Regions from separate parts of the Acidilutibacter cellobiosedens genome, predicted to be linked through region 2. Evidence: riboswitches for the same ligand, from Rfam matches in the RefSeq annotation. Region 2 holds a riboswitch; the other holds the start of a gene.

Region 1 (16,137 bases), 820 kb from region 2:
CACATCCAAAGCAAATAAAATGAAAATGAAGCTGTTCTCTATTACAAATTTCAGTAATCTTTTGTCCATTACCACGATCAACAATTGTCACGACAAGTTTAACAATCCCCTTACTTACATCTCTATTCATATTTTTACTCCTCCTCATAGTCTATTATGCTATCCTCAGTATCTAATATAGCGACACTTTTTGTCTCATCATATGATTCCATTTTAATTTTATATATAAGGCCCATAACCTGAATAGTAATGAGAGGAGTCATAGCAACCATGGCTACAATACCAAAAGCATCTGTCATAATGTTACCTCCAAGGCTTTTACATACTCCTATGGCAAAAGGAAGTAAAAAAGTAGCAGTCATAGGCCCGCTGGCAACGCCTCCACTATCAAAGGCAATTCCCGTAAATATTTTTGGTACCCAAAAAGTCAATATTATGGCAATGAAATAACCAGGAACCAAAAACCAGAAAATGGATATACCGCTCAATACCCTAATCATAGCAAAAGCTAAGGAAATAGACGTTCCTATAGATAGACTTCGTTGCATTAGCTTTTGGGAAATCGTTCCCTGTGAAACCATCTCAACTTGTTTATTAAGAACATGTACAGCCGGTTCTGCCGATACAATAAAATATCCTATTATCATTCCTAAAGGAATCAGCAGCAATTTATATGCAGATGCAGCAATCTCCGAACCTATGTAATGACCTGCAGGCAAGAATCCTACATTTACTCCGGTCAAAAATAAAACCAGACCAACAAGGGTATAAATCAGTCCTACTCCAATTTTTATCAACTGACGTTTCTTATATCTTCTGGAAATTAATTGAAAAACAGCAAAGAACAAAATGATAGGAAAAAGGGCAATTGAGACTTCTCTGAAGTATATAGGAATACCAATCAAGAACTGCCGTGCTACATCTTGCATTGTAAAAACATCAGGAATTACAGCAGATGTATAATCGGTAGTGGTTGGATTATAACATATACCTAAGATAAGGACAGCTAAAATTGGTCCGATGCTACAAAGAGCAACCATGCCGAAACTATCGTCCTGTGAATCTCTATAACTTCGTATTGAAGCCATTCCCACTCCAAATGTCATAATAAAAGGAACGGTAATCGGGCCCGTAGTAACTCCACCGCTATCAAAAGCCATAGCAATAAAATCTTTAGGCACAAATATCGATAGAATAAAAACAAGAGAATAAAAAAAGATAAGCATATATGAGAAACTAATTTTATAAAATGTGCGTAATACCGCAATCGCTAAAAAGATTCCCACGCCAAAGGCTATTGTAAAGATCAGTACATTATCAGGAATGGAAGGAACCTGGTGAGCTAAAACCTGTAAATCAGGTTCGGCAACAGTAATTAAAAAACCCAGAATAAAGCTAACTATTGTCATAAGAAAAATTTTTTGAGATTTACCCAGTTCAATTCCAAGGCCATCACCCATTGGAATCATAGCCATATCTGCACCCAATGAAAAAAATCCCATTCCAATAATAAGCAATACAGCACCGGATAAAAACAACAATGTGGTACCAACTGGCATAGGAATAATTGTAATACTTAAAAAAAGAACAATTATAGTTATAGGTAGCACAGATAACAATGCTTCTTTTACTTTTGCTTTCAGATTTCTTTTCATTTCTCGCCCCCTCAAATCTTTGATTTATATTTCATACTACATAAAAACATCATTTCACCTCAACAGTACCTAAAAGTTTAAAAAGTTCATTAAGCTCAGAAAAACCATTTAAAATCACTTGGAATTTTTCCTTTGGTATGGTTCGTAAAATAGGATCATATTTTTTTGCTCTTTCTCTTATATTTTTCAGTGCTTGTCTTCCATGCTCTGTCAAAGATAAAGAAACTATACGTTCATCTTCACTCTGCCGAACTCGATATATAAATCCTAATCTTTCAAGCTTTTTACATGTGGTAGAAACATTTCCCTGATTGATTTCAAAAATTTTTGATAAATTTCCTACAGTTATAATTTCATATTTTTGGACAGCAAAAAGGACATATGTCTGGATCACCGTTAGTCCTTCAGGTTGCACAATAGGATGCAGTACTTTCTCTGCTCCAACCTTAACAACGTGAAGAATATCCCATATTTCATCTTTAAACTCTTCTTCGAGCACAATAATCCTCCTCATTAAATTTATATGTTTTTTAAATCATATTTATATTAAATATTATATGATTTAAATATATTATTGTCAACATTAACCACAAAAATTTTTATTTTCCCTTTTGTTCGTAGTATCTTTCCACCGTAACATAAATATAATTGCCATTATTATCTGTACAGATTTAAATAATTAGAACATGTGATTGCAATATGTGCAATTTCAAAAATAATACATGGAAGTATGACAATGTAATTTTTCATCCAGAGTCCAACAAATAAAAAATACAAAGGCGGCATGGCGGCAAGCCCTATGATAAGAAGCCAAGGAGATACTACCCCCTGATAGTAAAAAATCCATGAGATATAATACCCTGCCAAAAATATAATCGCCAATCCAATATAAATGCCACTGTTTTTCTCACCCTTTTTATTTAATATCAAAATCAATAGAGCAACTGTCATGATTCCAAAAACCTGCTCTATAATATTAAATATTGGATACAGTGAAGAATTCTTCACAAGCACATTGTTAGCCGGCGGTATGAGCATCCATATAATGTTGGGGAACAATTGCAATACATACAATATAAGGCCTGTTAGTGAAAATCCAAATACATAATTTTTCATCTCTTTCATCTCCTCATTATATAAATAATCGAAATATGTTTATCGAACAAAAACTGCATAATAATCCTGTTTTTCCTATATTAGCATATCATAAATCTATAAAAAAATAAATCTCCGCTCTTTGCCCATTCAAAATGACAGAAACACAAAGCAGCCTCCTCCGGTGATATGTATTTTGCAATTAGTTTTTTATCTATATATAGGAAGGACCATCATACGTCAACGAAACCGATCCTCAATAAAATCCCATATAAAATAAAAATTTGTAGACATAAAAAAACAAACCTACTTTTAATAACATAAAAATAGGTTTGTTTTTTTATATGTTATCTGCTCAATTTAAACCTTTCGGAATTCCAAGTCTCAACCAGCTTGGCAGCTTCTGACTTAGGGTTATCGGCTCCACACACCGCAGACACCACAAAGAAACCGTCGATTCCGGTTCCAGCAAGCTCAGGTATATCGGCAAGCTTGACACCTCCGCCCACTACAACCGGAATCGGGCTGAGTCTGGCAAGTTCCGCAATATCGTCAAAACTTCTGGTAATTACTTTCCCATCTAAATCAAGCCCACAGTCCGGTTTTGTTTTTGTTTCATGCAACGGTCCAGCACCAAAATAGTCGATTTGACTGACATCTGCAGTTTTAATATACTCAAATAATTCATGTGTTCTGGCTGATAGACCAACGATGGAATTGCCGCCTAAATATTCCCGGCAGACTTCCACCGGGATATCCGATTGTCCGACATGGATTCCATCCACTTTTATCCCCTGCTTTCTCGCTGCCAGTACAACGTCAAGGCGGTCGTCCACGAGCAGTGCAACTTTGTCCGATTTACCGGCTTGCGCAATTACATTAGAAGCCTGACGGGTTAATTCAATCAGTTCACGTGCCGAAGCAATCTTTGAACGAATTTGTACACAGGAGAACCCAACCTCTACTGCATCTTTAATAATTTCTGCAACGTCTCGACCTTTTGTGTTCTCCGGTCCCACTACCAGATATGCTGAAATGTCTAATTTTTCTCTAATGCTCATTTTTACCTCCCAAAATACCGTTTATTTTATCAACTTTTGTATTTATCATGTTTGTACAGCCTGGGCGTATATCGGCCTTCAGAACGACTTCTGTGCGGATACCTTTGCCTGCGAGTACAAATGTCGCATCTTTTATGACCTTCATCACTTCATCCCACTCACCTTCAATTTCCGTAAACATGGAAGTTGTGCGATTAGGTAAACCCGATTCACGAATCACTTTCACGACTTCGGCTACTTCCGGCGCGAGCTCATTACCTACACCGCATGGTGCAATGGCTACTGCAATCAGTACATTCATCGATTAAACCTCCTTAATTTCAAATGGGTTATTTGCAATATCAGCCGCAGTGGCTTTATATAATTCGTCGATGAACGCAATCTGAAAACTTCCTGGACCATCCGCTTTACTTTCAGCACGGCTCGCCGCCAAATTGTACGCCGCAGTGGCAGTAAGTGCTGCAATAAATGGTGAAGCAGATGTTGCATATACTGCGACGACGCCACCCAATGAACAACCTGACCCGGTAATTTTCTCCATAAAGTAAGATCCTCCATAGGAAAAGGCTGCAATGGAACCATCCGTTATCAAATCCGTTTTACCGGATACGGCCACAGCCCCGCCTGTCCACTTCGCCAGTGCAACAGCAGCAATCTCTGCGTCGGTTACCGAATCCGTAGAATCAACGCCGCGGACATTGGATTGAGCTGTACCGCCCTCTAATCCCCATAAACCGGCCAACGCAATAATTTCCGAAGCATTCCCTCTGATTACATTTGGTTTATACTCCTTAAACTGCCGTAACAGTTGAGTCCTAAGTAATCCGATTCCGATTGCGACCGGATCCAGAACCCATGGTTTTCCAGCATCATACAGGGCTTTGACTGTACATGGCAGAGTCTGCTCATAAATCGGCAAGAGAGTACCGACATTTATATAGGTGGCGCCGCCGGCTTCCGCCAAAAATTCTCCCTCATCAGGCAGGTAAACCATAGCGGCGGACCCTCCGACAGCGAGCTGAGCATTAGCCACAAAATTAATAGTTACTGAATTCGTGATGGATCCTGCCATAGGATTTGTCCGCTTTACGGTTTCAACTGCTTGAATCATTCGGTTTTTAATATCTTCCTTACTAATCATTTTTATATTCCTCCTTCCACTGGTATTCCCCAAATCAAGTCTAATGATATCATCTCAGCTTCGTATCCAGTCCGTCCAGTATTCGGTTCATGGTGCGTACTGCACACATTTTGCCGCACATGGAACAACTATGCCGGTCTTCCGGCGGAATGCTTTCGTAATATTCTTTCGCCTTCTCTCCGTCCAGAGAGAGTTTAAAAATATCCTCCCATTCCAGTTTCCGACGAGCTTCACTGATCTGGAAATCCGCCATCCGTGCATTCTTCACGCCCTTGGCAATATCCGCCGCATGTGCTGCAATTTTGGAAGCAATAATTCCCTCTTTAACATCACTGAGGTCTGGAAGGCGCAAATGTTCTGCTGGGGTCACGTAGCACAAAAAATCTGCACCGTTTGCCGCCGCGATGGCCCCGCCGATAGCCGACGTAATATGGTCATAGCCGGGCGCTATATCGGTGACAAGGGGCCCCAACACATAAAAAGGTGCGCCGTGGCAAATCCGTTTTTCAATCTTCATGTTGGCCGCAATTTCATCCATAGCCATGTGGCCCGGACCTTCAACCAAAACCTGCACATCCTGCTTCCAGGCACGTTCTGTCAAATTTCCTATTTCCGTGAGCTCGGCAATCTGAGAAGCATCCGTCGAATCCGCAATACTTCCAGGGCGGAGCGCGTCGCCAAGGCTAACGGTTACGTCGTGTTCCCGCAGGATATCGAGCAGTTCGTCATAATACTCATAAAAAGGGTTTTCATTCCCCGTCATCTTCATCCACGCAAAAATCAGAGAACCACCGCGTGAAACAATATTCATCTGCCGCCTTTCGCGCAGGAAAATTTCCATGACCCGACGGTTGATACCCGCATGAATGGTCATAAAATCCACCCCTTCCTCCGCATGGGAACGTATGACTCTCAGAAAATCCTGTGCTGTGATTTCCTTCAGATCTTTTTCGAGATACCCAATGGCATCGTAAATAGGGACGGTACCGATCATCGCCAGAGAAATTTCAATCAATTTTTTACGGAATTCCCGTGTCTTTCCATAATTACTCAAATCCATAATTGATTCCGCACCGAATTTCTCTGCCAGCCTTACCTTCTCCATTTCCGCATGATAATCTGCGCAATCACCTGATATACCGAGATTAACGTTGACTTTCGTCCGCAGACCTTCGCCGATCCCGTAAGGGTGTAGCGATTTATGGCGGATGTTCGCCGGAATCACAATCCGACCCGATGCTACAAGAGCTAAAAGTTCCTGCTCTGTAAAACCTTCATCTTTAGCAACTCGCGAAAGTTCCTTTGTGACAATACCTTTTCTGGCCGCTTCCATCTGTGTTTTATAATTCATTCTGAATAGACTCCTTTCTTTAGTCCGTCGTTGCGGTAGGAGTCATAAAAAAAGACGTTCACCGATTTCAGCAAACATCTTTCTTATCAAATTCCGCTTCCCTACGTCAGTATTAACTAACAGGTTCAAAGGGTCAGGTTTTAACCTTCTCAACTTAATACGGACTTCAGCCCGCTTAGTCCCCCCGCAACATATTCGGTTTTATATAATAAAAAAGTGCCTCCTTCTATAAGAAAAGCACCTTAATCATTTCATGTAACAATTTGCTTCCCTTCGCCAGTATTAACTGACAGGTTCAAAGGGTCAGGTTTTAACCTTCTCAACTCATGTGGACCGCAGCCCATATAGTTCCCCCGCAATATAATCTGCAATTGTTTGGTGCGGGAAAGAGGACTTGAACCCCCACGTCAATGACACTAGATCCTAAGTCTAGCGCGTCTGCCAATTCCGCCATTCCCGCATAAAAGTAGTGACCCATCGGAGACTCGAACTCCGGACACCCTGATTAAAAGTCAGGTGCTCTACCACCTGAGCTAATGAGTCATTTTTATTATTATAATTATCTTGGGGTGGGTAATGGGATTCGAACCCATGGCCTCCAGAGCCACAATCTGGCGCCCTAACCAGCTAGGCTATACCCACCACAACAAAAAAATGGTGCACCTAGGAGGATTCGAACCCCCGGCACACGGATTAGAAGTCCGTTGCTCTATCCACCTGAGCTATAGGTGCAAAATTAACATTTGGAGCGGGTGAAGGGAATCGAACCCTCGTAACTGGCTTGGGAAGCCAGTACTCTACCATTGAGCTACACCCGCAAGGACTCATAAATCCTTTCTCGCTGACACAATTCACTGTCACACTGTGACCCTTTCTGCTAACATTATATGATTATAACAGATAAAAATATCCTTGTCAATACGTCAAAATCAAATTTCTATAATATCTGCCTTTATTTTATCTCCGATTTCTACAATTGCAAAGGTCCTCTTATGCCTTCCTCTCGGCATTGAGGGACTTCCGGGATTTAGAAAAATCATGCCATCCTTCTTTTCAATAGATGGTATATGAGTATGACCATATAGTATCAAATCTGCATTTTCTTCTTTTCCTGCATAATATAAATTTAGAATACCCATTTTTACATTATATTTATGCCCATGGGTTAGAAATATTCTCTTATCTCCAATATTCAATATAGTCTCCTCATTTTTCTTCTCCGTATAAAAATCACAATTCCCTCTTATTTTTATAGTATTAATATTTAATCTCTTTTCAATTTCAATTCCATCTTCGATATAATCTCCTAAATGAATAATCATATCAGGTTTTTCTAAGTATTCGACCTTTTTAATAAATTCATTTATTCTTCCATGGGTATCACTCACTACAAATATTCTCACTGCTTATCACCTTCACATATGTTTCCTAATTTTCGTTTATATTTCATTCAAAAAAATTTTTAGCTCTTCTTTTAATTTTTTCAAAGCTCTACTCCTGTGGCTTATTTTATTTTTAATTTCTTCTCCTAATTCTGCAAAAGTCCTATCATATCCGTCTACTATAAACAGAGGATCATATCCAAATCCTTCTGTACCTCTTTCTTCAAATCCTATTTTCCCCCTGCATTCTCCTGTTACAGTTTTCGTTCTTTTTCCGTCTGTTATTGCTATAACTGTCTTAAATACTGCATTTCTTTCTTTTAGTGGTACCCCCTTAAGATTGTTAAGAAGTTTTTTATTATTTTTTCTGTATGTAGAGCCTTCTCCCGAATATCTTGCAGAATATAAGCCCGGTTCTCCATTTAATTTATCTACAAAAAGTCCCGTATCGTCAGCAATAACTATTCCTCCGGCTATTTGTTGAATTTCTGTTGCCTTTTTGATGGCATTTTCTTCCAAAGTAGTACCATTTTCCTCTATACTAAATTCTTTTAATCCTATTTCATCTTTAGATAAAATTTCAATGTTGAATCCATCAAGAATATCCTTTATTTCTTCTACCTTATGAATATTTCCTGTAGAAAGGATCAACTTTCTTCTCTCCATTTTATTCACCTTCTGATTGCGGAATTTGTCCTATTAATTTGCCTATATCTCCTAAAGATCTTTTTTGAATTCTTATGAGTTCTTCGTTCCCTTTTTTGGCTAAATTCAACATTTCATTTAATTCTCCATAAGTAAATGTTCCCTTTTCTCCTGTTCCTTGTATTTCTATAAACTCTCCCCTATCATTCATAGCAATATTCATATCAACTCTTGCTTTATAATCTTCTATATAGCACAAATCCAATATTGGTACTCCACCAAAAATTCCTACACTTATTGCTGATACATAATGAGTTATAGGGATATAAGGCAATTCCCCCTGAACATAAAGTTTATTCATAGCCTCTACTAAGGCTACATATGCTCCCGTAATTGATGCAGTTCTTGTACCCCCATCAGCCTGTATTACATCACAATCTATCCAAATAGTTCTTTCTCCAATCTTATCTAACTTAACCGAATTCCTCAAAGCTCTTCCGATAAACCTTTGAATTTCTTGAGATCTGCCTTCGATTTTCCCCCGAGAAGAATCTCTGACTTTCCTATTCATAGTTGAACCGGGCAACATAGAATATTCTGCTGTAATCCATCCTGTATTTGTCCCTTTTAAAAAAGTTGGTACCTTGTCATCTATCATAGCTGTACAAATTACCTTTGTTTCCCCGATCTCTATGAGTGCTGAGCCTTGGGGATGTTTCAAATAATTTCTTGTAATATTAACTTCTCTTAATTCATCATATTTTCTTCTATCTATCCTTTGCATAAAAACATCTCCCAACTATATTATTACATTCTAATAATAACAGAATTAATACTATTTTTCCATAACAATTGTAATGGTATAAGTATCTATTAAAAAAAAATATAAGCTGCTACAAGAACAGCTTATATAAACTCAAACATTATTAATATTCATTGGCAAAAGCAGGAATACTTTCATAATGCTCAATATCTATGCCCGCTTCCTCCAAGGTTTTACCGTCTATTAACAACTCCACTTTTTCAATGTCATCAAATTGCTTTAAGGTAAGTCCAATATTCTTTGTAATACCATCGATTACAAATTGTTCTTTCAATGCATCTAATTTATCTGCAAAAACATCTACATAAGCTGTTCCATCTCTTACCTCCACACCTTGAAGCGTTAATCCATCCGGAATATCTGTATACAACCCTAATGTTTCGGAAGGAGAGCCCTCAAATAATTGCTCAATGGCGGTATAAATATTAGGTGTAGGTGCTAAAGTAGGTACAGTAACAGGTATGTAGTATTCATATTCTTGATTGTAGTTTTCCTTATAATATACTACAACTTTGGACCTGGCATTTTCCTCACCTTCTACAAGGTTAATATCCTCTCTTTCCAAAGGTTCTCCTATTCCGATCCCATGTTTAAGAGAAGGCAGTATCTTCCCTCCAACTACTATTTGTACTTTTTTAATTGCAGGAAATTCTGTCAAAGTGTATACTATTCCTTTGACTAAATTTTCTTCACTTTTTTCAGTTTCGCAATTTAATAAGTTCTCCGTAAAATCCACCTTACATATTCCCGTTTCTTCATCAATAGACATTCCCGTTATCTCTGTCCCTACAGGAATAATAGGCATTAATCCTATAGGGCTTAATGTTTCTCTCAATGAAGGACTATCAATCATATTTCTCAGTGCTAATTTTGCTATGCCCTCTTCCCAAGGGATCTTTCTCATTAAGGGCACGAGAAGTCCTTCACTATTTTGAAAATACAAGACTGTTTTTCTTAACCCTTCATCTTCTTCTGTCAATAAATTTTCTTCATCGCTTCTTATTATTTCTTCTTCTTCCTTAGAAAAAAGCTTTAAAAATCCATCTTTAAGACTGCAACCTGCTAAATTAATGCATAATACAAATATAATTGTTATTAATAAGGTTTTTTTAATCTTCATTCTCTGCCCCCCTTGCCATTTCTAATACATTATATTAGCTGGCAGAGAATACTATGATTATTTCTTTTTACTTCCTGCAAAATATCCTCCCATTATGGGAGTTATTGGATTCACGGTGATAAATGCTTCTTCATCATGCTCATGTAATATATTTTCAAGCACCTTTAAATCTTTTCTCTTTAAAACAATATGTAATACTTCTCTCATTCCTTCTTTACCGTATCCCTCTAATACGGTTACTCCAAACCCATTTTCCCTCAATGATTGAATTAAATCCGCATTATCTTCTCTTTTAAGTATTATCTGAGCAGTTAAATTTCCCAGTGCAATCTTACTTTCAATTAATATTCCCATATAATTTCCCGTAGCAAATCCTAAAGCATAAGCAATAAGATTTCTCGGGTCATTAAGTCCGTTTACCACCTTGCTTAGAGCTGCCACATATACCATTACTTCAAAAAAACCTATGAAAGCTGCTTGAATTTTTCTTCCTTGAACTACCATCAGTGTTCTGACTGTAGCCATAGAAACGTCTGTTACTCTCGCCAAAAATATCAAAAGATATCCTATAAATACAGACATATAATTTCCCCAATCCTTTCAAAAGCGAAGGATTTACCTTCGCTTTTAGTTAATTATTCACTCAAAAAATTTTCTATGCCCTTAATTATCGCATCTACCATCTTATACTGATATTCTTCATCAGTCAACAATTTTTCATCTTCCGCATTCGACAAAAATCCTGTTTCTATAAGTATGGCGTCCATCTTGGTCTCTCTTGTGACTACAAGATTAGGTCTTTCAATTACTCCCTTATCTACTGCTCCAAGGTCTTTAATTAACTCTTCCTTCATTGCCTTTGCAAATTCATAGCTGTTTCTTCCCGCCCCTTTGGGAGCACTTGCAGGGCAATACAGCACCTGAATCCCTGAAATATCTTTATTATCATTATAATTACAATGGATACTTATAAACAAATCGGCATTGTTTCTATTGGCAATATCCGCTCTTTCATATAAATCAACAAAAACATCCGTATCCCTTGTCATAATGGTATTATAGCCTTTTTCCGTTAACTTTTCGTCTAACTTTGACGATATCGCTAAAGCCACATCTTTTTCTTTTACATCCTTTGGAACAGTTCCCGGATCCTTTCCTCCGTGTCCCGGGTCTATAACTATAAGTTTACTGTTAGGATTGGTTGAAACATTCTTTTTAAACTTTAAACTTATTACCTTAGATGTTGCAGCAGATAATACTTCATAAGAAATATCTCTCTGGAAGCTGATTTTTATATTTTTATATTCCTTATCTTCTGTTACTTGTATGCTGTCTACTATTCCATCTTTTGGTGAAATGGAACCATTCTCTAATTGAATGTCATCCTTTGGTATGGAAATAGTTATCTCTTTACTGTTTTCTTCGTATTTCACATCATATTTTGTACTCTTTAGCGCTTCTACACTAAAGGAACGTTCATTGCCTGTTCCCGTATAACTAATCTCATCCAATGCCTGCTTTTCCGGATAGATTATCATTTTATTACCGTCATTTTCTATTTTTACGTTAGGATCACTAATTCCTTCTTTTACATCTAAAACAACTCTTACAATTTTACTATTTTTATCATAAAGGCTGTCCGGTTCAAACTGAGATACTCTCACACCCTTTATGAACCCTAACTGATAATCGTAGCTGTATTTATTATCAGCTAAATGTGAATTGAGCAAGTCGACCACTATTCTCGTCGGATTCGTAAGCTTTATTATATTTGTTTTTGGAGTTCCGGTATTATAAATAACTATTCCGTCTTTTCCATTGACCTTCTCCATAGATACCTTAGTTACGTTGTTAAGCAAGGATACTTCTAAAGATTTTCCGTCACCGGACTTTATAACATTAAACCCTGATTCCTGGGACAGCTGAAGAACAATTCTTGTCACATCCGGATTAGTGGAAAATTGAGAAAAACTGATCTTATTAAGTACTCCGTTTTCCCATGTATAATCCTTTTTATCTTTCAATTCCAATTTGGAATTTGGGATATCTATCACTATTCTATAGGGATTTTGTAATATAGTGGTTTCATAACTCATCGAAGACGTACCTTTAATCGTTATCACAGGTGAAGAAATGTTTTCTGTGTTGACTGATATATCCGTAATTGAAGACCCCTGAGGTTTTACGCTTTGGCTATCAATTATTACGGTACTTTTTTGGTCATCCCAGCCTACCTTATATCCCAAATTTTCCGATACAAATCTCAAAGGTACCATAGTCCTTGAATCATTTACCAACATAGGAGGCGGATTATCACCGGAGAGAGTTCCTTTCTTCTCATCTATGTATATATCTCGGCTGTTAATTTTCAGCACTATTTTCTTTCCATTTAAGGTAATTGTAACCGTTTTGTTTTCCTGATTCCATTCTGTTTTCGCCCCAAGTCCGTCAGCTACAAATCTTATAGGAACTAAAGTTCTGTCATTATAGATAAAAGATGGAATATCCGAAACTATAGGTTGTCCATCCATAAGAACCGATACTTCCCTTACCTTCTGGTTTTTACCGCCGATATTTAATGTAACCATATTAATTTTATTTTCTCCATAGCTTACAGAAGATAACGCAAAAAACATTATAAGAACAAACAGGACAACTTTTAATTTCTTCATTACTAATTTCCCCTTTCTAAATCAGTCTATAATAGTTTCATAATTTATTTATATCATTTATCAACTTTGTATGTCAACGAAATGTAAGTTTTGTAATCATAATGTAACATTAACTTAATTTAGATAGGGCTTTATAAAGCTCATCACTTCCTGGTTCTGAAATATTTTCCTTTTTCCCCATTTCCTCGACAAATATTCCTTCCTCTATTATCTCTCCAATAACAGACAATTTAATTCCTTCTTTTATAAAATTCTCTTTTATCTCTTCAATATTACCCGACGGTACTACTGCAAGCATACTCCCACTGGAAATAAGTCTGTAAGGATTTATATCGAAAGACTCGCAAATTCTTTTAGTAACTTCTTTAACAGGAATATTTTCCTTCCATATCTTTACTCCTTTTTCTATAACCTTGGAAGCTTCCCACACTGCTCCGTATACCCCTCCTTCAGTTATATCATGCATATAATTTGCTCCCAATTTTCCCAATATTACTCCTTCTTTAAGAACACTTAGTAAATTGTCCATATTCAAAGCATCTTCATATTCATCTATGGAAAGTTTCTCTTTCCATTTTTCTCCCATTTCCTTTACTATAATAGAAGTCCCTTCTATTCCTGCCCATTTAGTCATTATTATTTTATCTCCCACTTTAACTTTAGAAGGATCAATTATTTTATTTCTGTTCTGCTTTCCGATAACAGTAGCAGATAATACCATTCTGTTTACTGCGGCGGTTATTTCTGTATGGCCTCCTATTATTTCCACATTCAATTCACAAGCGGCTCTGCCTGCTTCTATCATTATATTTTCAATATCTTTCACAGTAGTGTCCGGAGGAGCCATAATAGTTAAAAGTACTCCCAACGGTTCACCTCCGCTTACTGCTATATCATTACATGATATATTTATAGCTAACTTACCTATATTCTTATCAGTTCCCGTAATAGGATCTGTTGAAATTATGCATAAATCTCTATTAAAGTCAATTATTGCATTGTCCCTTCCTACTCCGGCTCTCACAATAACTTCATCTCTTTTTTTCTTTATATTTGAAAATACTATCTTTTCAAGTACGTCATTCGGCAGCTTTCCTATTTCCATTTATTATAAATCCTCCTCGTTCGTGTATTTATTAATTTTAATCTTTATTTTTATCATATCATTAAATTTATTTAAAAACCATTAAAACCTATAATCTGCCTAATAAATAAAGATTCTATTATAATTAATACAAATATTGGATAAGATAACATTTAGCATTAAATAAGGGAGGTAGTATTTTTGATCATTGCATGTAACGAAAATTGCATATATCAAGAAGAAGGAGTATGTAAACTAAATTATGCTACTTTTTCCTCCGGAACCCCTCTCGGAACCTGCCCATATTTTAAGGAAAAGAAAAAAGAAGAAAAAAATAAAGACGGAATTTAAATTCCGTCTTTATTTTTTTCTTCTTTTTTTAATGTTCTATTATATATGTCCACTTAAACTCAAGGTCAGCACCAACAGGGAATCTTATAACATCTTTAACATACGGCTTTTGAACAAAGTTTCTTGCATTATACCATATTGGGAATACAGGAAGTTCTTCGGCCAATATCTTTTCGGCATCGAGCATTGCATCTATTCTTTCGTCGCCTTCACCGTTTACTGCCTTCTTGATATCCTCGTCATATGCTGCATTCGACCAGAAAGCCGTATTGTTTCCTGCGCCGGTTACCCAAAGGTCCATAAAGGTCAGCGGATCGTTGTAGTCTGCGCCCCAGCCTGCAAATGTCGTTGTATAATCTTTTCTGTCATACCTGTCAACTCTAATCTTAAATGATACTGTTTCTATTTTAACATCAATTCCTAAATTCTGCTTCCACATGCTCTGAATTGCTGCCGCTTGCTTCTTAGCGGTATCGGACTCTCCCGTAAGGAATGTCGTATGTTCTTGGAACTGCTGAGCAGTGATTCCCAATTCCTTAAGGCCTGCTTCAAAATATTCCTTTGCCTTTGCCGCATCAAATGCCGGGAAAGTATATTCTTTGTTATCCAACAGTTCTTTTCTGTTCTCGGCAAATTCCTTTCCCCCTTTACCCGGAAGAAGTGTCGGGGTAAGTCCATCAGCAAGTATAGAACCATTAGCCAATACATTGTCAACAAAGGATTTTGCATCTATTGCAAAACTAAGACCTTTTCTGATATTTAAATTCTTTAAATATTCATCTTCGCAATTATATTGGATGTACCAAGTAGTAGCTTCGGCAACAGATCCATATTCCGAACTGCCTTTGTATTTTTCAAGGAAATCTGAAGGAACTGCCGTTACATCAAGTTCATCGGTATCATAAAGATTTATATAAGTATTGCTGTCTGTAATCATATCTCCTTTTATCTCCTGAAGCTTAACTGTTTCAGCATCCCAATAGCTGTCGTTTTTCTTTAAATTCAGATTCTGTTCATGATTCCATTCGCTTATTACATACGGGCCGCTGTAAACCATCTTGTCGGCAGCGGAAGCGTAAGTATCTCCGAAATTCGTAACAGCTGCGGATTGCGCAGGAACAAATGTTACAAATGATGTCAAACTCAGGAAGAAAGGCACTTTTCTCGTCAATTCAACTTGGAACGTCTTATCGTCAACTGCTTTTATTCCTACCTGAGATCTATCGGTTATCTCTCCTGCAAAGAACTTGTCGGCATTTTTAATTCCTGCCGTATCGGTAAGCTGATAGGAATATTGAGCAGCTACTTCTGGGTCTATTGCTCTGAACCATGCGTCTTCAAAATCCTTAGCGGTTATCGGTGTTCCGTCGGACCATTTTGCATCTCTCAACTTGAAAGTCCAAATTTCTCCGCCGGATTCCGTATCCTTCTTCTCATAGCTTTCGGCAAGACCTTTTCCGACTGTCCCATCGGGATTAAGCCTTACAAGGCCTTCCATACATGCATTGAGAATTTCCATGGATACCTGGTCTGTCGTAGTCTGAGGATCCAAATCCGGTGGTTCCGAACCCCAGTTTATCCTTAAAACCTGTTCTGCCGCCAATTTTTCAGTTTTTTCTTCCTTTTTCTCTTCTTCATTTTCGCCATTGGTTGCAGGCTCTTCTGATTTACCGCAACCTGTTAATACTGCGGATAATACCATTACCACCACTAAAAGAAGCAGTAACCATTTGTGTTTTCTCATTAAAGCTTTCCCC
Region 2 (16,137 bases):
AGCTTATGGACAGATACTGAAGGAAGAATTGTTGAGTATACCGAAATACGGCTGCATAAATATTCATTCTTCTCTTCTTCCCAAATATAGAGGAGCCGCACCGATTAATTGGGCAGTGATAAACGGCGAAAAAGAAACAGGAATTACTATAATGGAAATGGGAAGAGGACTGGATTCGGGGGATATTCTTCTTCAGAAAAGTTTAAATATAAAAGAAGATGATGATTCGGAAACGTTGACTGACAAACTTTCTTTTTTGGGAAGTGAGCTAATAGCGGAGGTTTTAAACAATATTGAAGTAGCAAAGAAAAATAAAAAGCCTCAAGGGTTTTATGATTCTTTTTATTATGCTCCAATGTTAAAAAAAGGGTTGGGAAGAGTTAATTGGAATCAGCAAAGGATTAATATCAGAAATTTGGTAAGAGGTCTTAAACCTTGGCCTATTGCTTACACTTATTATAAAAATGAACCTATGAAAATTTATAAGGCATCTGCTGATGATACAATGGCGGGGGGAAATAATGGGCAGATTGTAAGAGTTGATAATTCAGGGATATATGTAAAATGTGAAGATGGTGTTATAATAATTGAAGAACTTCAATTTCCGGGCAGAAGAAGAACAAATGTTAAGGAATATTTGAAGGGAAATAAAATGGAAATAGGTGTTCAGCTAAATTAAAGGTTTAAATTATAATGTTTTTGGTATTATATTAAATAGGAAGTTGAAAGGGAGGATTTCTATGTATGGAAATTATGGATACTATGGATATTATGGTTATAATACAGGTATGCTCCTGCTAATTCCGGCTTTAATTTTATCACTGTATGCACAGGCTAAAGTTAGTTCATCTTTCAATAAATATTTAAAAATACAGAGCAGGTTGGGATACTCGGGAAGAGAAGTAGCAAGGATGATTTTAGACAAAAATGGTTTAAGTGATGTAAGTATTGAAACTACAGGAGGACAATTGACAGATCACTATGACCCCAGAACAAAAGTCGTAAGATTATCCAAACAAGTGGCAGAGGGCCGAAGTATTGCGTCCATAAGTGTTGCTGCCCATGAAACAGGTCATGCTATTCAGCATAGTGAAGGTTATTTTCCGCTTTTACTGAGAAATAATATAGCGCCTATTGCAAGTATAAGTGCAAGATTTGTTTGGATATTAATACTTTTAGGGTTTATAATAAGTCCGTTTTTCTTGGAGGCCGGAATACTTCTTTATGTGGGAATTGTTCTTTTTCAGGTTGTTACCCTTCCTGTAGAATTTAATGCCAGCAAAAGGGCATTATATCAATTGGAAGGTGGGTTTGTTGATGAAGAAGAAGTAAAACCTTGCGAAAAAGTATTGAAGGCCGCCGCATTGACATATGTTGCGGCAACTTTGGTGGCTATAAGTCAGTTAATAAGGCTTATAGGCTTATCGGGCAGGAGAAGATAATCGATAATATCAGATAATAAATATATATTATTTGAGTAAGGAAGCCATATAATATAATCCTTACTCTTTTTCTTTATCATATAAATTATTGGAGGGAATGCGGTGGCAAAGAGTGCTAGAGAAATTGCGTTGAATATATTGGTTGATGTAAACGAAAAAGGCGCTTATTCCAATATTGCAATATATAAACATTTACAAAATTCAATGGATAAGAGAGATGAAAATTTAGTAAGGGAAATTGTATATGGAGTATTGGAAAACAGATTATATATTGATTATATAATAGGTAAGGTATCTAAGATTAAATTGAAGAAATTATCTGCCCTTATACTTGAAATATTGCGAATAGGCGTATATCAGATAGTTTTTATGGATAGAATTCCTGATAGTGCAGCAGTAAATGAAAGCGTAAATCTTTCAAGAAAATATTCTCACAAAGGAACTTTAGGGTATGTGAATGGAGTGCTGAGAAATATTTCAAGAAATAAAGAAGAACTGATAAAAATCAATAAAAATAATGTATCAGAATATCTATCCATAAAATATTCTCATCCTAAGTGGATTGTCGATAGATGGCTAAAAGAATACGGAGAAAAATTTACCGAAGAACTGTGCATTGCAAATAATCAAAAACCTAAATTAAATATACGAGTTAATATTTTAAAGACAAGTAGAGAGGATTTGAAAGAAAGACTTATAAGTAAAGGATATGATGTAATAGAAACTAAATATTCCTATTATGGGCTTATCATAGAAAATCCCTATAGAATTACCGAATTGGAGGAATTTAAAAAAGGGTATTTTACTATTCAGGATGAAAGCAGTATGCTTGTTTCTCAAATAATGAATCCTGAAAAGGACAGTTTAGTTGTCGACGCATGCAGCGGGCCGGGAGGTAAAGCTACTCATATGGCGGAAATCATGAACAATAAAGGCAAGATTATATCCCGTGATGTGTATGAACATAAGATTAAGTTAATTGAAGATAGTTGTGAAAGATTAGGAATAGATATAATTGAAACTCAAATTCAGGATGCATCTGTGATTGATGAATGTTTAGTTAACAAGGCGGATTATCTTTTGATAGATGCTCCGTGTACAGGGTTCGGTCTTATAAGAAGAAGACCGGAGATTAAGTGGAATAGGGAAGAGAAAGATATCAATAACTTAACTTCTATTCAAGAAGGTATATTGAATACTTGTTCAAAATATTTAAAAGTGGGAGGAATTTTAATTTACAGTACATGTACGATTATTTCAGAAGAAAATATAAAGATGATAAGAAATTTTTTGAAAGACAATAAGGATTTTAAGTTAATTGGTTTTAAGGAATTGATTAAGGAAGATCAAAATTTATCGGGGACCGAAAATGGTTATATTCAATTATTTCCCAATATTAGCAGTACAGACGGTTTTTTTATTGCCAAGATGAAAAAAATTAATTAATATTATACATATATATGGTATAATATTAACTTGAGATAGGGATAGGAGGATTTTTTTGATTAGAACAGATTTAAAATCTATGTCGCTGGAAGAGCTTAAAAAGGAATTTCTGAAAATAGGGGAAAAACCCTACAGAGGATTACAATTGTATAATTATATGCATAAAAATATGAATAGTGATGTTTTAAATATTAATTCCTTCTCAAAAGAGCTTAGGGACAAGCTGAATAGAGATTATTATATCAGTGATTTAAAAATATTGGAAAGATTTGATTCCAAATTAGACGGCACAAAAAAATACTTGTTTCTTTTAGAGGATAATAATATTATTGAAGGTGTAGCAATGAAATATAAATATGGATATTCTGCTTGTATATCTACTCAGGTAGGCTGCAGAATGGGATGTAGTTTTTGTGCCTCCACTAAAGAAGGGATAATAAGGAATATCACACCAGGGGAAATGTTAAGTGAAATTTATAATATTCAAAGAAATCTGGGCATAAGATTGTCCAATATTGTGCTGATGGGCAGTGGTGAGCCTTTGGATAATTACCTTAATGTAATGAAGATGCTGAGGATATTGAATGATAAAAATGGGCAGAATTTTAGTTTTAGAAATGTAACCATATCTACCTGCGGCATTGTACATAAAATTTATCAGCTTGCTGATGAAGAGATACCGGTTACTTTATCCGTGTCTCTCCATTTTCCTTTTAATGAATTGAGAAGTAAGATAATGCCTATTAATAATAAATACCATATAGAAGAAATTATTAAGGCATGTAAATATTATGTAAATAGGACTAATAGAAGAGTTACTTTTGAATATACTTTAATAGAAGGCCTCAATGATGGGAGAGAGTGTTTGGATGAATTAAAAAGAATACTCAATGGTCTTTTATGCCATGTAAATATTATACCGCTAAATCCTATTAAAGAATTTAAGTATAAAAAGCCTGAAATGGATGCAGTAAAGATATTTGTGAAAGAACTAAATAAAAATGGTATACCGGCAACTGTTAGAAGACAAATGGGAGCTGATATAGATGCTGCCTGTGGACAGCTTAGAAGAAGTTATATGAATGAAAAAGGCTTATTATAGCGAGGTGATTTTATGGAAGTAGGAGTATATACCCATAAAGGTAGAATAAGGGAAAATAATCAGGATTCCTACTATTTATCTACGGATAATGAAATTCCATTGTATGTAGTTGCTGATGGAATGGGTGGCCATAAGGCAGGGGAAGTTGCCAGTGCTATGGCGGTTGAGATAGTTGAAGACGTTTTTTTGAAAAGCCAAGATCTGCTTAAAAAAAAGGATGCGAATATACCTGGGCTAATAAAGAAGACGATTGAAGAAGCAAATAAGGAAATATTTCATAAGTCATTGAGCAGTGAAGAATGTAATGGCATGGGGACTACAATAACTTTGGCATATTTTGCATCTGAGAGGCTCTACATTGGTCATATTGGAGATAGTAGAGCGTACATTATAAGAAATAAAGAGATTAGACAGCTGACGGAAGATCATTCTTTAGTAGCGGAAATGGTTAAAAACGGCAGTATAAGTAAGGAAGAGGCCCAGACTCATCCTCAAAAGAACATAATTACGCGGGCATTGGGTACAAGTGAAAATATTCAGATTGACATAATTATAGAAGAATTGATTGATAAAGACATAATACTTCTTTGCACCGATGGACTTACAAATATGATTACTGAGAAGGAAATTATTGAAATTCTTCTTGCTGATGATAATTTACAAAAGTGCTGTGAAAAATTAGTAGGAGAAGCCAATATTAGAGGTGGATACGATAATATTACGGCAATAGCCGTTAGGGCTAAGAGAAACGAGGTGATGAAATGATTGGAAAGTTGTTAGGCGGAAGATACGAAATTATTGAAAAAATCGGCGGCGGTGGTATGGCACTTGTATATAAAGCAAGATGTAGATTGCTTGACAGATATGTAGCAATAAAGGTTTTGAGAGAAGAATTCACTTCAGATGAAGAATTTATTAGAAAATTCAGGAGAGAATCTCAGGCAGCGGCAAAACTATCCCATCCCAATATAGTAAGTATTTATGATGTAGGTGTAGAAGGGGATATTTATTATATCGTCATGGAATATATAAAGGGCAAGACTTTAAAGGAAGTCATCAGAGAAAAAGGAAAACTTTCCTTCGAGGAGACGGTTGACTATTCGATTCAGATAGCAGAAGCTTTAGCCCATGCTCATGCCAATCATATTGTTCACAGAGATATAAAGCCTCATAATATAATGATTACAGAGGACGGAAGGGTTAAGGTAACGGATTTTGGAATAGCACGGGCTGCGACATCTTCTACCGTTACAAATACTAATAATGTTTTAGGCTCAGTTCATTACTTTTCTCCGGAACAGGCAAAAGGCGGATATACGGATGAAAAGTCCGATATCTATTCCCTGGGAATAGTGATGTATGAAATGATTACGGGAAGGGTTCCTTTTGAAGGGGAAAGCCCGATTTCCGTTGCATTAAAACATGTTCAGGAGGAAATAGTACCACCTTCTCATATAGACCCCACCATTAACAAAAATCTTGAAAAGATTATAATGAAATGTGTCAGAAAAGACCAAGTGGAAAGATATAAAAGTGCAAATGAACTTCTGGTTGATTTGAAAAGAATTAAAAATAACTGGGATGATGACATGGTTGGAGAAGATGATGTTTCATTAGACTCACCTACCAGAATTATACCTGTTGTGAAGGAGGAGAGTCCTAAAAACATGAAGAAGAAGAAAAAAAAGAGAAACGGAAACAATAGGGTTGTATTTTTTGCAATACTTGCTGCATTTCTTCTTGTTAGTGCCATGGCTTTCGGATTTTGGCAATTTAAAGATAAGTTTCTCTCTACGACCGTGAAAGTCCCGGATGTAAGGGGACTTCAGGAAGATAAGGCTAAGGAAATGATTGAGGCAGAAGGGCTGAAATTTTCGGTTAAGAGCAGGATATTCAATTCGGAATTTGAGGAAGGAGATGTCATTTCTCAAAGTGAGAATCCTGGAGATACTGTCAAGAAAGGATATCCTATAGAGGTTGTGGTTAGCAAGGGAAGTAAACTCGTAAAAGTACCTAATTTTAAGGATGAGGATATAAGCAATGTAGATTCCCTGTTGTCTGAGAACGGTCTTAAAGATGGCGGAGCAGAGTATGAATTTGACGAAGAAATACCGGAAAATATAATTATAAGTCAGGACCCGGAAGCATATTCGGAGGTACCGGAAGGTACAAAGGTACATTTTGTCGTAAGCAAGGGGCCGAAAGTTAAAAACGTGATTATGCCGAAACTTGTAGGAAAGACCCTTGAAGAGGCATTACAGATTATAAAGGAAAAGGGCTTAACTAAGGGAGAAGTTGTACCTCAGCCCAGTGATGAAGTAGAAGAAGGCAAGGTTATATGGCAAAGCTACGAGCAGGGAAATGAAATTGAAGAAGGTACCGCAGTTGATTTATATGTAAGCAGCGGAAAAGGCGGAGGATCAGGAGACAATAACGGAGATAATGATGATAAAGACAATCCTGATGATAATAAAGAAATTTCCAGTGATTTGAATATAACAATACCTCAAGATAAGAGTCAAACCGAAGTTAAAGTTCTTAAAATAGACGGAGGAGCAAGTACTGTTTACTATGATAGGATTCACTATCCTTCCGACGGAACCATTGTTATACCTATAAAGGGAACTAAAAATACTAAGTTTGAAGTATACTTTGATAATACTTTGCAGGCAACCAAAACTTTGGTTGATTGATAATTTGTTTTTAATTTTTCATAAGGGAGGGCTATAATGCTGGAGGGTACAATAGTAAAGGGGATAGGCGGCATTTATTATGTAAACACAAAAATAGGAATGTATGAATGCAAAGCAAGAGGGATTTTTAGGAAAAAGAATATTACGCCCCTTGTAGGAGATAATGTGTTAATCGATGAAAATCCCTCGGCTCATACAGGGTATATGCTAGAAATCAGAGAAAGAAAAACGAAATTTGAAAGGCCTCCAGTAGCTAATATTACCCAAACTGTAATAGTTATGAGTATCAAAAATCCTGATATTAACTTGTGGCTTTTGGACAGATTTTTGATATTAGCCAAATATGAAAAAATAAAAGAGATAATATGTATAACTAAAAATGATTTATGCGTTAACAAGGAAGAAATTAATTTGATAAAGAAAATTTACAATTCCGCCGGATATGAAGTATTGGGACTCAGCAAATTTTTTGATGAAGGAATGGATAGATTAAGAGAGATTTTAAAGGACAACATAACAGTATTTTCTGGGCCTTCCGGAGTAGGAAAATCTTCACTGCTGAATAAAATACAGCCGGATTTGAGTTTGCAGACGGGAGAAATTAGTCATAAGACTAAAAGAGGAAAACATACTACAAGACATGTGGAATTACTGGAACTTAAAGGCGGAGGCTATGTAGTAGATACTCCGGGTTTCAGTACTTTGAACATTGAATTTATTAAAAATGAATCAGAGGTTCAGCAGTACTTTAATGAGATAGCGGAGAATAGCGGCAATTGTAAGTTTTCCGACTGCCTTCACTATAAAGAGGTTGACTGTGAGGTAAGGAGGAAAGTTGAAGATGGAGTCATAAGCAGGGAAAGATATGAAAATTATTTGAGATTTCTTCAAGAGATAAAAAGTAACAAAAGGAGATATTAAAATGATAAAGATCGCACCATCAATATTATCTGCTGATTTCAGCAATTTAAAAGATGAATTGAAGAAAGTGGAAGAGGGAGGAGCGGATTTTATTCATCTGGACATTATGGATGGAAATTTTGTTCCGAATATTACTTTCGGACCTCCTGTGATTAAAAGAATAAGAAATGTAACAAAATTACCTTTTGATGCTCACCTTATGATAGAAAATCCCGAAAGGTATATAGATGATTTTGTAGATGCAGGGGCAGACATTATTACCGTTCATGAAGAATCTACCCGCCATCTTCACAGGACAATTCAGAGCATTAAGAATAGGGGAATAAGGGCAGGAGTAGCGTTAAATCCCTCAACGCCTTTAAATAATATTGAATATATCATGGAATATATCGACATGGTATTAATAATGACCGTGAATCCGGGATTCGGGGGCCAGTCCTTTATTTCGTCAATGAAGAGGAAAATTTCAGATCTTAAGGATATTATTGATAAGAGAAAATTAAACATCGAAATACAGGTAGACGGAGGAATAAAGTTAGATAATGCAAGAGAAATAGCCAATCTGGGAGCAGAAATATTGGTAGTAGGTTCCGGAATATTTGCGGCAGAGGACCCAACAGAGGAGACAAAGAAATTTAAAAATATATAGTGAAATTTTATATGATTCATGTTATAATAAGGGTGCAAAATAAAATATAGTTTTAACACTAGGGGAGTCGCAATGACTGAGAGGGAAGTTAATCTTCCGACCCTTGAACCTGAAATGGATAATACCAGCGGAGGGAAGTGTAATTGTTTATGATTAAAAACCCATTGCCTTTTCAGGTAATGGGTTTAATTTTTTATTAGGAGGGATTTATAATATGTCGGATTCAAAGAAATGGAGTACTAAAATGATTGCTGAAGGCGGAATAATGATTGCATTGGCTACTCTTTTAAGTTATGTAAAGGTGTATGAAGCTCCTCAGGGAGGCTCCATAACTGCCGGAAGTATGATACCTATCATGATATTTGCAATAAGGTGGGGAGTAGGACCGGGAATAATAGTTGGAGGAATATATGGTGTGCTTCAGTGTATACTTAATCCTCAAGTCTATCATATTGCTCAGTTTTTCTTGGATTATCCTTTGGCTTTTGCTTGTTTGGGTTTTGTAGGAATTTTTAATTTTAAGAGAGAAAAATATACGACAAAGGATTACATTATACTTATAATAGGTATATTATTATCTGTAGGAGGAAGATTTATATGCCATCTTCTTTCCGGAGTAATATTCTTTGCCGAATATGCAGGAGGGCAAAATCCTTGGATATACTCTGCAGGATACCAGATGAGTTATCTTCTTCCAGAGTTTATTATATCGTCCGTAGTAATGTCTATACTGCTGAAACCTTTGAGTAAACTTAGAAAATAAGATTGAGGGGATTTTATGAAGGGGCTTATTATATCAAACGGAGAAATTAAGAATGACAAATTATTAAGAGATGTGGCAAGAGATTCGGATTATATAATTTGTGCCGACGGCGGAGCTGACTATATAGCCGATACATCTATCAAGCCAGACTTCTTGATAGGAGACTTTGATTCTATAGATAAGGATACGTTTAGAAAGATGGAAAGGGATAAGGTGACAATTAAAAAGTTTCCCATAAAAAAGGATTATACGGATACAGAATTAGCCATCAACATTCTTATTGAAAAAGGTGCCGAAGAGATAATTTTTATGGGAGCAACGGGCTCAAGATTAGATCACAGTCTTGCCAATATTCATCTTCTCTATAAATTATATAAAATGAATATTAAAGGAACTATTGTTGATGAAAACAACAAGATATTTATCGGATATGGAGATATTGTTATTGAAAAAGAGGAAAATACCTATGTTTCAATAATCCCCATGTGGGAAAGGGGAAGCATAGTTACATTAAAAGGTTTCCAATATGAAACAGATAGAAAAAAGTTCGAATTTTCTTCATCCTATGGAATAAGCAACAGAATAGTCAAAGACAGAGGAGAAATTAAAATCGAGTCGGGAGAATGTATAATTGTTATATCCAAGGACTGATCTTCTTTATATGGAAAATACAATTTTGTAACTATAATATATATATCTGAATAATATGTAGTAAAGTTTGTGGCAAGAGGTGGTGGTTTTATGAGAGGGGGGAAACCTTGGCATATTAGACCTCCGCATAGATGTAGACGCGGTCCCTTCAGAATAATAGGACTGATTTTGATGATATTGGGAGGAATATTAATTATTAAGGTAATACCGATTAATTTTTGGCTTCTTATATTTGCTTTTGTTATATTCATAACAGGTCTTCTACTATATAAATGCGGATAGACACAAGGGGACGGTTCTTCCGTGCTGTTTAAACAGCACGGAAGAACCGTCCCCTTGTGTTAAATTATAATGCTCTTGTTACATTTCCGGATCTTAAACATCTTGTACAAACGTAAATCCTTTTTGGGGATCCATCAACAATGGCTTTAACTTTTTTTATGTTAGGAGACCAGGTTCTGCTGCTTTTTCTATTTGAAAAGCTAACCTTCTTCCCGAATGTTTTTTCTTTTCCGCATATTTCACAACGTTTTGACACAAGAAACACCTCCTCAAATCTATGCTGAATTTCATTATTTTTCATATGCTTTATTATTACAGCATATAATTATTCAATAACAACATAATCTATTTTAACATAATGGATATTAAAAATGCAATACGTAGAATTAAATTTAAAAGATAAACAGCAATAGTTGAACTATTTGATATAATAAGGTAAAATGTAATCATATAAATATTTAGGAGGAGGTAGAATATGCCAGCGAAATTTAATGACGAATACGGATATATTTCCATAGATGATGATGTGATAGCAACAGTTGCAGGATTATCCGCAATGGAATGTTACGGAATAGTAGGTATGGCAACCAAGAGTGCTACGGAAGGCTTCTTTGAGTTATTAAAATGGGAAAATCTATCTAAAGGAGTGAAAGTTCACACAAATGAAACACATATAGTTGTTGATTTATTTGTCATACTTCAATATGGAATAAGAATGACGGTAGTTGCCGAAAATATAATTGAAAAAGTTAAATATAATGTTGAAAATCAAACAGGACTGAAGATAGAAAAAATAAATGTGTTTATTCAGGGTGTTAGGGTACAAAAGTAGTAAAGGAGGTACTTGATATTGAATAAGGAATATATAGACGGCCAGGATCTCAAAAAGTTATTCATAGGAGCAGCAAACTATTTAGATCAACATAAAGACGAAGTAAATTCTTTAAATGTTTTCCCGGTACCTGATGGAGACACAGGCACAAATATGTCCTTAACATTGAAATCGGCTGTAAAACAAATATTGAATCTTGAGGAATTAAGCGTAGATAAAGTAGCAGCAGCAGCAAGTAACGGATCCTTAATGGGAGCAAGAGGAAATTCAGGAGTTATACTTTCTCAGCTTTTTAGAGGCCTGTCTAATGGATTGAAAGGGAAGAAAGTGGCTTATATAAAGGATTTTGCGGAAAGCTTCAATATGGCTCAGGAGACCGCATATAAGGCCGTCATGAAGCCAACGGAGGGTACTGTTTTAACGGTAGCAAGAGAATGTGCCGACAAAGCAGCACAGCTAAGTAAAGATGAAAAATATATATCCGAATTTTTGTATAAAATAATAGAATACGGTAATGAAGTACTTAATAAAACTCCTGATATGCTTCCTGTACTTAAACAAGCAGGAGTAGTTGATGCAGGAGGAAAGGGGTTACTAGTAATACTTCAAGGTGCATATAATACTTTGAATACTGACGAGGAAATTGAATTTCATGAGACCAGTACAGGTGCAAAGACTCAGAGTCAGAATATGAATTTCCATAAGGATATTGATACCAATGATATAAAATTCGGGTACTGTACTGAATTTTTAGTAAATAATACGGATAAAAATCCCCAAGTCTTCAGAGAGGAATTAGCTCCCCTTGGAGACTCTCTTCTTGTGGTAGGGGGAGATAATTTTATAAAAGTTCATATTCATACAAATAATCCCGGTATAGTTTTGGAAAAGGCAGTAGAGATTGGAGAATTAAATGATATTAAAATCGATAATATGAGACGTCAACATCGAAGGCTTGTTGTTACCGAGGAAGAAGAAAAGAAAGCAGAAGAGAACGAAAAAGAAGAAGAAAATTTGGAAAATGATGAAATCAGAAAGTACGGAATCATAACTGTATCAATGGGGGATGGAATATCCGAAGTTTTTAAGGGATTGCATGCGGATTATATTATACCTGGTGGACAAACAATGAATCCCAGTACGGAAGATATATTGAATGCTGTTAATAAAATAAAGGCAGAAAATATTATTATATTCCCGAATAATAGCAATATAATTCTTGCAGCGGAACAGGCTAAAGAATTAAGTGACAAAAATATATATGTGTTTCCTACGAAGACTATCCCTCAGGGAATTTCTGCCCTGATATCCTTTAATGAAGAATTAAGTGTTGAAGAAAATATTGAGAATATGAAGGAAGCAATTGGGGAAGTAAAGACAGGGCAAATAACATATGCCGTGAGGGATACGGAGATGAATGGAACAAAGATTAAAAAAGGAGATATCATAGGAATCTCAAATGGAGATATAAAAGCTACAGGTCAAGATGTTCAGGAGGTATCTGAGAGGCTTTTAAACGATATGGTTGATAAAGATACGAGTATTGTAACTATATTCTATGGAAATGACACAGAAAAAGAGCAAGCTGATGAGTTGGCTGGAAAAATAGAAAAAGAACATAATGACTGTGATATAGAAGTTATATATGGAGGGCAGCCTTTATATTATTATATTTTTTCGATAGAGTAATTTCTTCTTCCCCTATTTTTATAGGGGAAAATCTGTTTAAGAGGTGAAAAAATGGATAGATTATCAGCGTCTGTCCAATATGTAAAAGGTGTTGGACCCAAAAGAGCAAGCAGACTTAAAAAGTTGGGGATAGTAACGATAGAGGATTTATTGTATTACTTTCCGAGAACATATGAGGATAGAACCAAATATTCCAAAATTAGGGATTGTGCGGATGGAGAAAAAGTCAGTTTAAATGTTGTAATTGCAGGTTCTCCTTCTATATTGAGGCCGAGAAGAAAATTGTCTATCCTTAAAGTACCTGTAAAGGACAGTACAGGTGCTGCATATTTGGTTTGGTTTAATCAGGATTACTTGGCTGATAATTTCTCTGAGGGAGAAGAAATATCGGTAAATGGAAAAATTAAAAGAAATAATTTCGAAACTCAGATAATATCTCCTGTTTATGAAAAAAGGAACAAGGGAAATAAAGTCGGAAGTATAGTTCCTATATATTCCGTGACTGATAAATTAAGCGTAAACGAAATGAATATAATGATTGCAAATGCATTGAAAGAATACATAGATGAAATAGAAGAAATTTTTCCTGATGACTTATTAAAATCCTTTAATCTGATTTCTATAAAGGATGCAATTAAAAATATTCATTTTCCCCAAAATAGAGAAACTTTTATGGCCGCAAGAAGGAGACTGGTATTTGAAGAATTATTTATCCTTCAACTGTGCCTCTTTATAATAAAGAAGAAATTCGGCCTTAAGGATGACGGCATATCCTTTGATAAAGATGTGAATATCAATGAATTTACAGAGAACCTGCCTTTTAAACTTACGAAGGCCCAGGAGAAGGTATTTGAAGAAATCCAAAGGGATATGGAAAGCAAGAGGCAGATGAACAGACTTATACAGGGAGACGTAGGTTCGGGGAAAACTGTTGTTGCTTTGATGGCAATATATAAAGCTGTTAAATCGGGATATCAGGCAACTATGATGGCGCCAACGGAAATATTGGCAAATCAGCATTATGAAAGTGTATGTAAGTTTTTTGACGGCATGGGAATCAAATGTGAGCTTTTAACGGGAAGTTTGAGTGTAAAGGCCAAAAAGAGAATATTGGATGAGTTGCAGTCCGATGACATAGATGTTCTTATAGGAACTCATGCTGTTATTCAGGACAATGTTAAATTTAATAAATTGGGGCTTGTAATAACGGATGAACAGCACAGGTTTGGGGTTAAGCAAAGAAAACTTCTTTCGGAAAAGGGATTGAATCCGGATACTATAGTAATGACAGCAACTCCTATACCAAGAACTTTAGCTTTAATTTTGTACGGGGACTTAGACATATCCATAATAGATGAACTTCCCCCTGGGAGAAAAAAAGTTGAGACTTATGCGGTAGGTGTAAGCTATATAAAAAGGGTGAATGAATTTATAAAAAAACAGGTAAGGGGAGGAAGGCAAGCTTATATAGTATGTCCTTTGATTGAAGAATCGGAAGAGTTGAATTTAAAGTCAGTTGAGGAATTATATGAGAAGTTCAAAAATGAAACATTTAAAGAATTTAGTGTAGGCCTTTTACATGGGAGAATGAAATCGAGCGAAAAAGATGAAATAATGGAAAATTTTAAGAGTCATAATATAGATATTTTAGTTTCTACAACTGTAATAGAAGTGGGAGTAAATATTCCTAACGCAAATATAATGGTTATATATAATGCGGAACGCTTTGGACTGAGCCAGCTTCACCAATTAAGGGGAAGGGTCGGGAGAGGGGAATACCAATCCTATTGTATACTTATAAATGAAAGCGGCAGCAAGATATCAAGAGAAAGAATGAAAATTCTTCAAAGTACCACAAACGGTTTTATAATATCGGAAAAAGATCTGGAGTTAAGAGGTCCCGGAGAATTTTTGGGACTCAAGCAGCACGGACTTCCCGATTTAAAGATTGCGAATCTATTTACCGATATGGATATTTTAAGGGAAGTTCAAAAAAGGGTTATGGAAATATTGACGAAAGATCCTGAATTAAAAGACGAAAAATATAAGAAGATAAAAGAAAGAATGAAAAAAATGTTTAAAGGAAAAATTGATGAAATCATTTTCAATTAATGGTATTTATGCTAAAATAAAAAAGGTATTTAAAGGAATAAGTGAGGAGTGTTTTCCTTGAGAATTATATCGGGAAGCAGAAAAGGACTTAGGCTTAAAACCCCAAAGAACCAAAACATAAGACCGACTCAAGATAGGATAAAAGAATCCCTTTTTAATATATTAGGGGTTATTGATGAAAATTCGATAGTATTGGATTTATATGCAGGTACCGGAAATATAGGGATTGAATTTTTGAGCAGAGGGGCAATGAAATGTTATTTTATTGATAATTCTTATGAAGGAATAAATTTAATAAGGGAGAATATAAATATTTCAAACTTTAATGAGAAAAGCTACATATATAAGAAGGATGTCCTGAAAAGTTTGGACTTTTTTAGTAAAAACGGTATTGTTTTTGATTATATTTTTATGGATCCACCTTATAGGCAAAACTTACCGGGCAAAACCTTAGAAATTATTTCAAAAAAGAATGTTTTAAAAGATAATGGAATAGTAGTAGTTGAACATGAAAAAAAATTATCCCTTGGAAATAGAATTTTAAATTTAATAAAGACTGACGAAAGAGATTACGGAGATAAAATAATATCATTTTACAGCCTTATAACAGAAGGAGAGATAGAGTAATGAAAGTAATATATCCTGGAAGTTTTGATCCTGTAACAAACGGACATTTAGATATAATAGAACGATGTTCGAAAAAATTTGAAAGAGTAACAGTGGCGGTACTTAATAACAATGCCAAGAACACCCTTTTTACGGTTGAAGAAAGGAAGGACATGCTAAAAGAGGTAGTACGTAAGTACAATAATGTTGAGGTTGATAGTTTTTCAGGGCTTCTCATTGATTATGCAAAAGAGAAGGGAATATTTACTGTTGTCAGAGGATTAAGAGTGATTTCTGATTTTGAATATGAGATGCAGATGTCCCTTATTAATAAAAAATTGTGCAAGGATATAGAGACTATAATGATGGTTTCGGATAGCAGATATTCATTTTTGAGTTCAAGCGTAGTCAAGGAGATTGCAGAATTTGGAGGAGATATTTCCTGTTTGGTTCCTAAAAATGTGGAAAAGGAATTAGTGAAAAAAATAAAAAGGAGGTAAATTTTCTGATGGAGGTTCTAAATTTAATTGATGAAATGGAAGATATAATAGAAAACAGTTCTCAAATACCTTTTTCCGGAAAGAGCATATTGGATAAGGAAGAGCTATTGGAAATTATTAAAGAAATAAGGCTTAAACTTCCCGATGAAATAAAACAAGCTAATTGGATTAAAGAGGAGAAAAAGAGGATTCTTGCGGAAGCTCAAAAAGAAGCCAATACATTAATGGACGAAGCAAAAATCCATCTTGAAGAATTAGTCGAGAGGGATGAAATAACTAAGGCTGCCAAGGAAAGAGCAGAGGAAATTTTATCCAAAGCCCAGTCAAATGCAAAGGATATAAGAATAGGCGCAATGGAATATGCCGATAATCTGTTAAGAGAAACTCAGCAGAATTTAAAGGATCTCATTATGGTTCTTGAGCAAAACAGAAAAGAATTAAGCGGACCT

The links. A riboswitch is a leader RNA that binds a small molecule or an ion and turns the genes downstream of it on or off. The one in region 2 is predicted to bind thiamine pyrophosphate.
Region 1: another riboswitch for thiamine pyrophosphate. It lies ahead of thiC (phosphomethylpyrimidine synthase ThiC); the one in region 2 lies ahead of thiT (energy-coupled thiamine transporter ThiT).

The regions. Positions count from the first base shown of each region.
Region 1 covers NZ_CP035282.1:882,764-898,900, reverse strand. Annotated here, with positions in the region: gene EQM13_RS04280 (P-II family nitrogen regulator) at 1-130, opposite strand, end outside; gene EQM13_RS04275 (DUF1538 domain-containing protein) at 135-1,655, opposite strand; gene EQM13_RS04270 (MarR family winged helix-turn-helix transcriptional regulator) at 1,705-2,154, opposite strand; gene EQM13_RS04265 (hypothetical protein) at 2,313-2,771, opposite strand; gene EQM13_RS04260 (thiamine phosphate synthase) at 3,098-3,811, opposite strand; gene EQM13_RS04255 (thiamine-binding protein) at 3,801-4,112, opposite strand; gene thiM (hydroxyethylthiazole kinase) at 4,116-4,952, opposite strand; gene thiC (phosphomethylpyrimidine synthase ThiC) at 5,002-6,303, opposite strand; TPP riboswitch at 6,384-6,499, opposite strand; TPP riboswitch at 6,554-6,668, opposite strand; tRNA gene EQM13_RS04240 (tRNA-Leu) at 6,680-6,763, opposite strand; tRNA gene EQM13_RS04235 (tRNA-Lys) at 6,774-6,846, opposite strand; tRNA gene EQM13_RS04230 (tRNA-His) at 6,869-6,945, opposite strand; tRNA gene EQM13_RS04225 (tRNA-Arg) at 6,959-7,035, opposite strand; tRNA gene EQM13_RS04220 (tRNA-Gly) at 7,048-7,121, opposite strand; gene EQM13_RS04215 (metallophosphoesterase) at 7,233-7,706, opposite strand; gene rdgB (RdgB/HAM1 family non-canonical purine NTP pyrophosphatase) at 7,743-8,351, opposite strand; gene rph (ribonuclease PH) at 8,353-9,114, opposite strand; gene EQM13_RS04200 (GerMN domain-containing protein) at 9,257-10,273, opposite strand; gene EQM13_RS04195 (DUF2179 domain-containing protein) at 10,331-10,855, opposite strand; gene EQM13_RS04190 (N-acetylmuramoyl-L-alanine amidase family protein) at 10,909-12,945, opposite strand; gene EQM13_RS04185 (AIR synthase family protein) at 13,055-14,050, opposite strand; gene EQM13_RS04180 (hydroxymyristoyl-ACP dehydratase) at 14,231-14,380, shown strand; gene EQM13_RS04175 (peptide ABC transporter substrate-binding protein) at 14,409-16,124, opposite strand.
Region 2 covers NZ_CP035282.1:1,704,255-1,720,391, forward strand. Annotated here, with positions in the region: gene fmt (methionyl-tRNA formyltransferase) at 1-679, shown strand, start outside; gene EQM13_RS08150 (zinc metallopeptidase) at 741-1,442, shown strand; gene rsmB (16S rRNA (cytosine(967)-C(5))-methyltransferase RsmB) at 1,545-2,888, shown strand; gene rlmN (23S rRNA (adenine(2503)-C(2))-methyltransferase RlmN) at 2,944-3,990, shown strand; gene EQM13_RS08165 (Stp1/IreP family PP2C-type Ser/Thr phosphatase) at 4,003-4,755, shown strand; gene pknB (Stk1 family PASTA domain-containing Ser/Thr kinase) at 4,752-6,683, shown strand; gene rsgA (ribosome small subunit-dependent GTPase A) at 6,720-7,604, shown strand; gene rpe (ribulose-phosphate 3-epimerase) at 7,606-8,253, shown strand; TPP riboswitch at 8,304-8,406, shown strand; gene thiT (energy-coupled thiamine transporter ThiT) at 8,468-9,016, shown strand; gene EQM13_RS08190 (thiamine diphosphokinase) at 9,032-9,667, shown strand; gene EQM13_RS08195 (hypothetical protein) at 9,758-9,949, shown strand; gene rpmB (50S ribosomal protein L28) at 10,014-10,205, opposite strand; gene EQM13_RS08205 (Asp23/Gls24 family envelope stress response protein) at 10,425-10,781, shown strand; gene EQM13_RS08210 (DAK2 domain-containing protein) at 10,800-12,470, shown strand; gene recG (ATP-dependent DNA helicase RecG) at 12,522-14,582, shown strand; gene rsmD (16S rRNA (guanine(966)-N(2))-methyltransferase RsmD) at 14,640-15,209, shown strand; gene coaD (pantetheine-phosphate adenylyltransferase) at 15,209-15,688, shown strand; gene EQM13_RS08230 (Hsp70 family protein) at 15,697-16,137, shown strand, end outside; gene ylbJ (sporulation integral membrane protein YlbJ) at 16,136-16,137, opposite strand, start outside.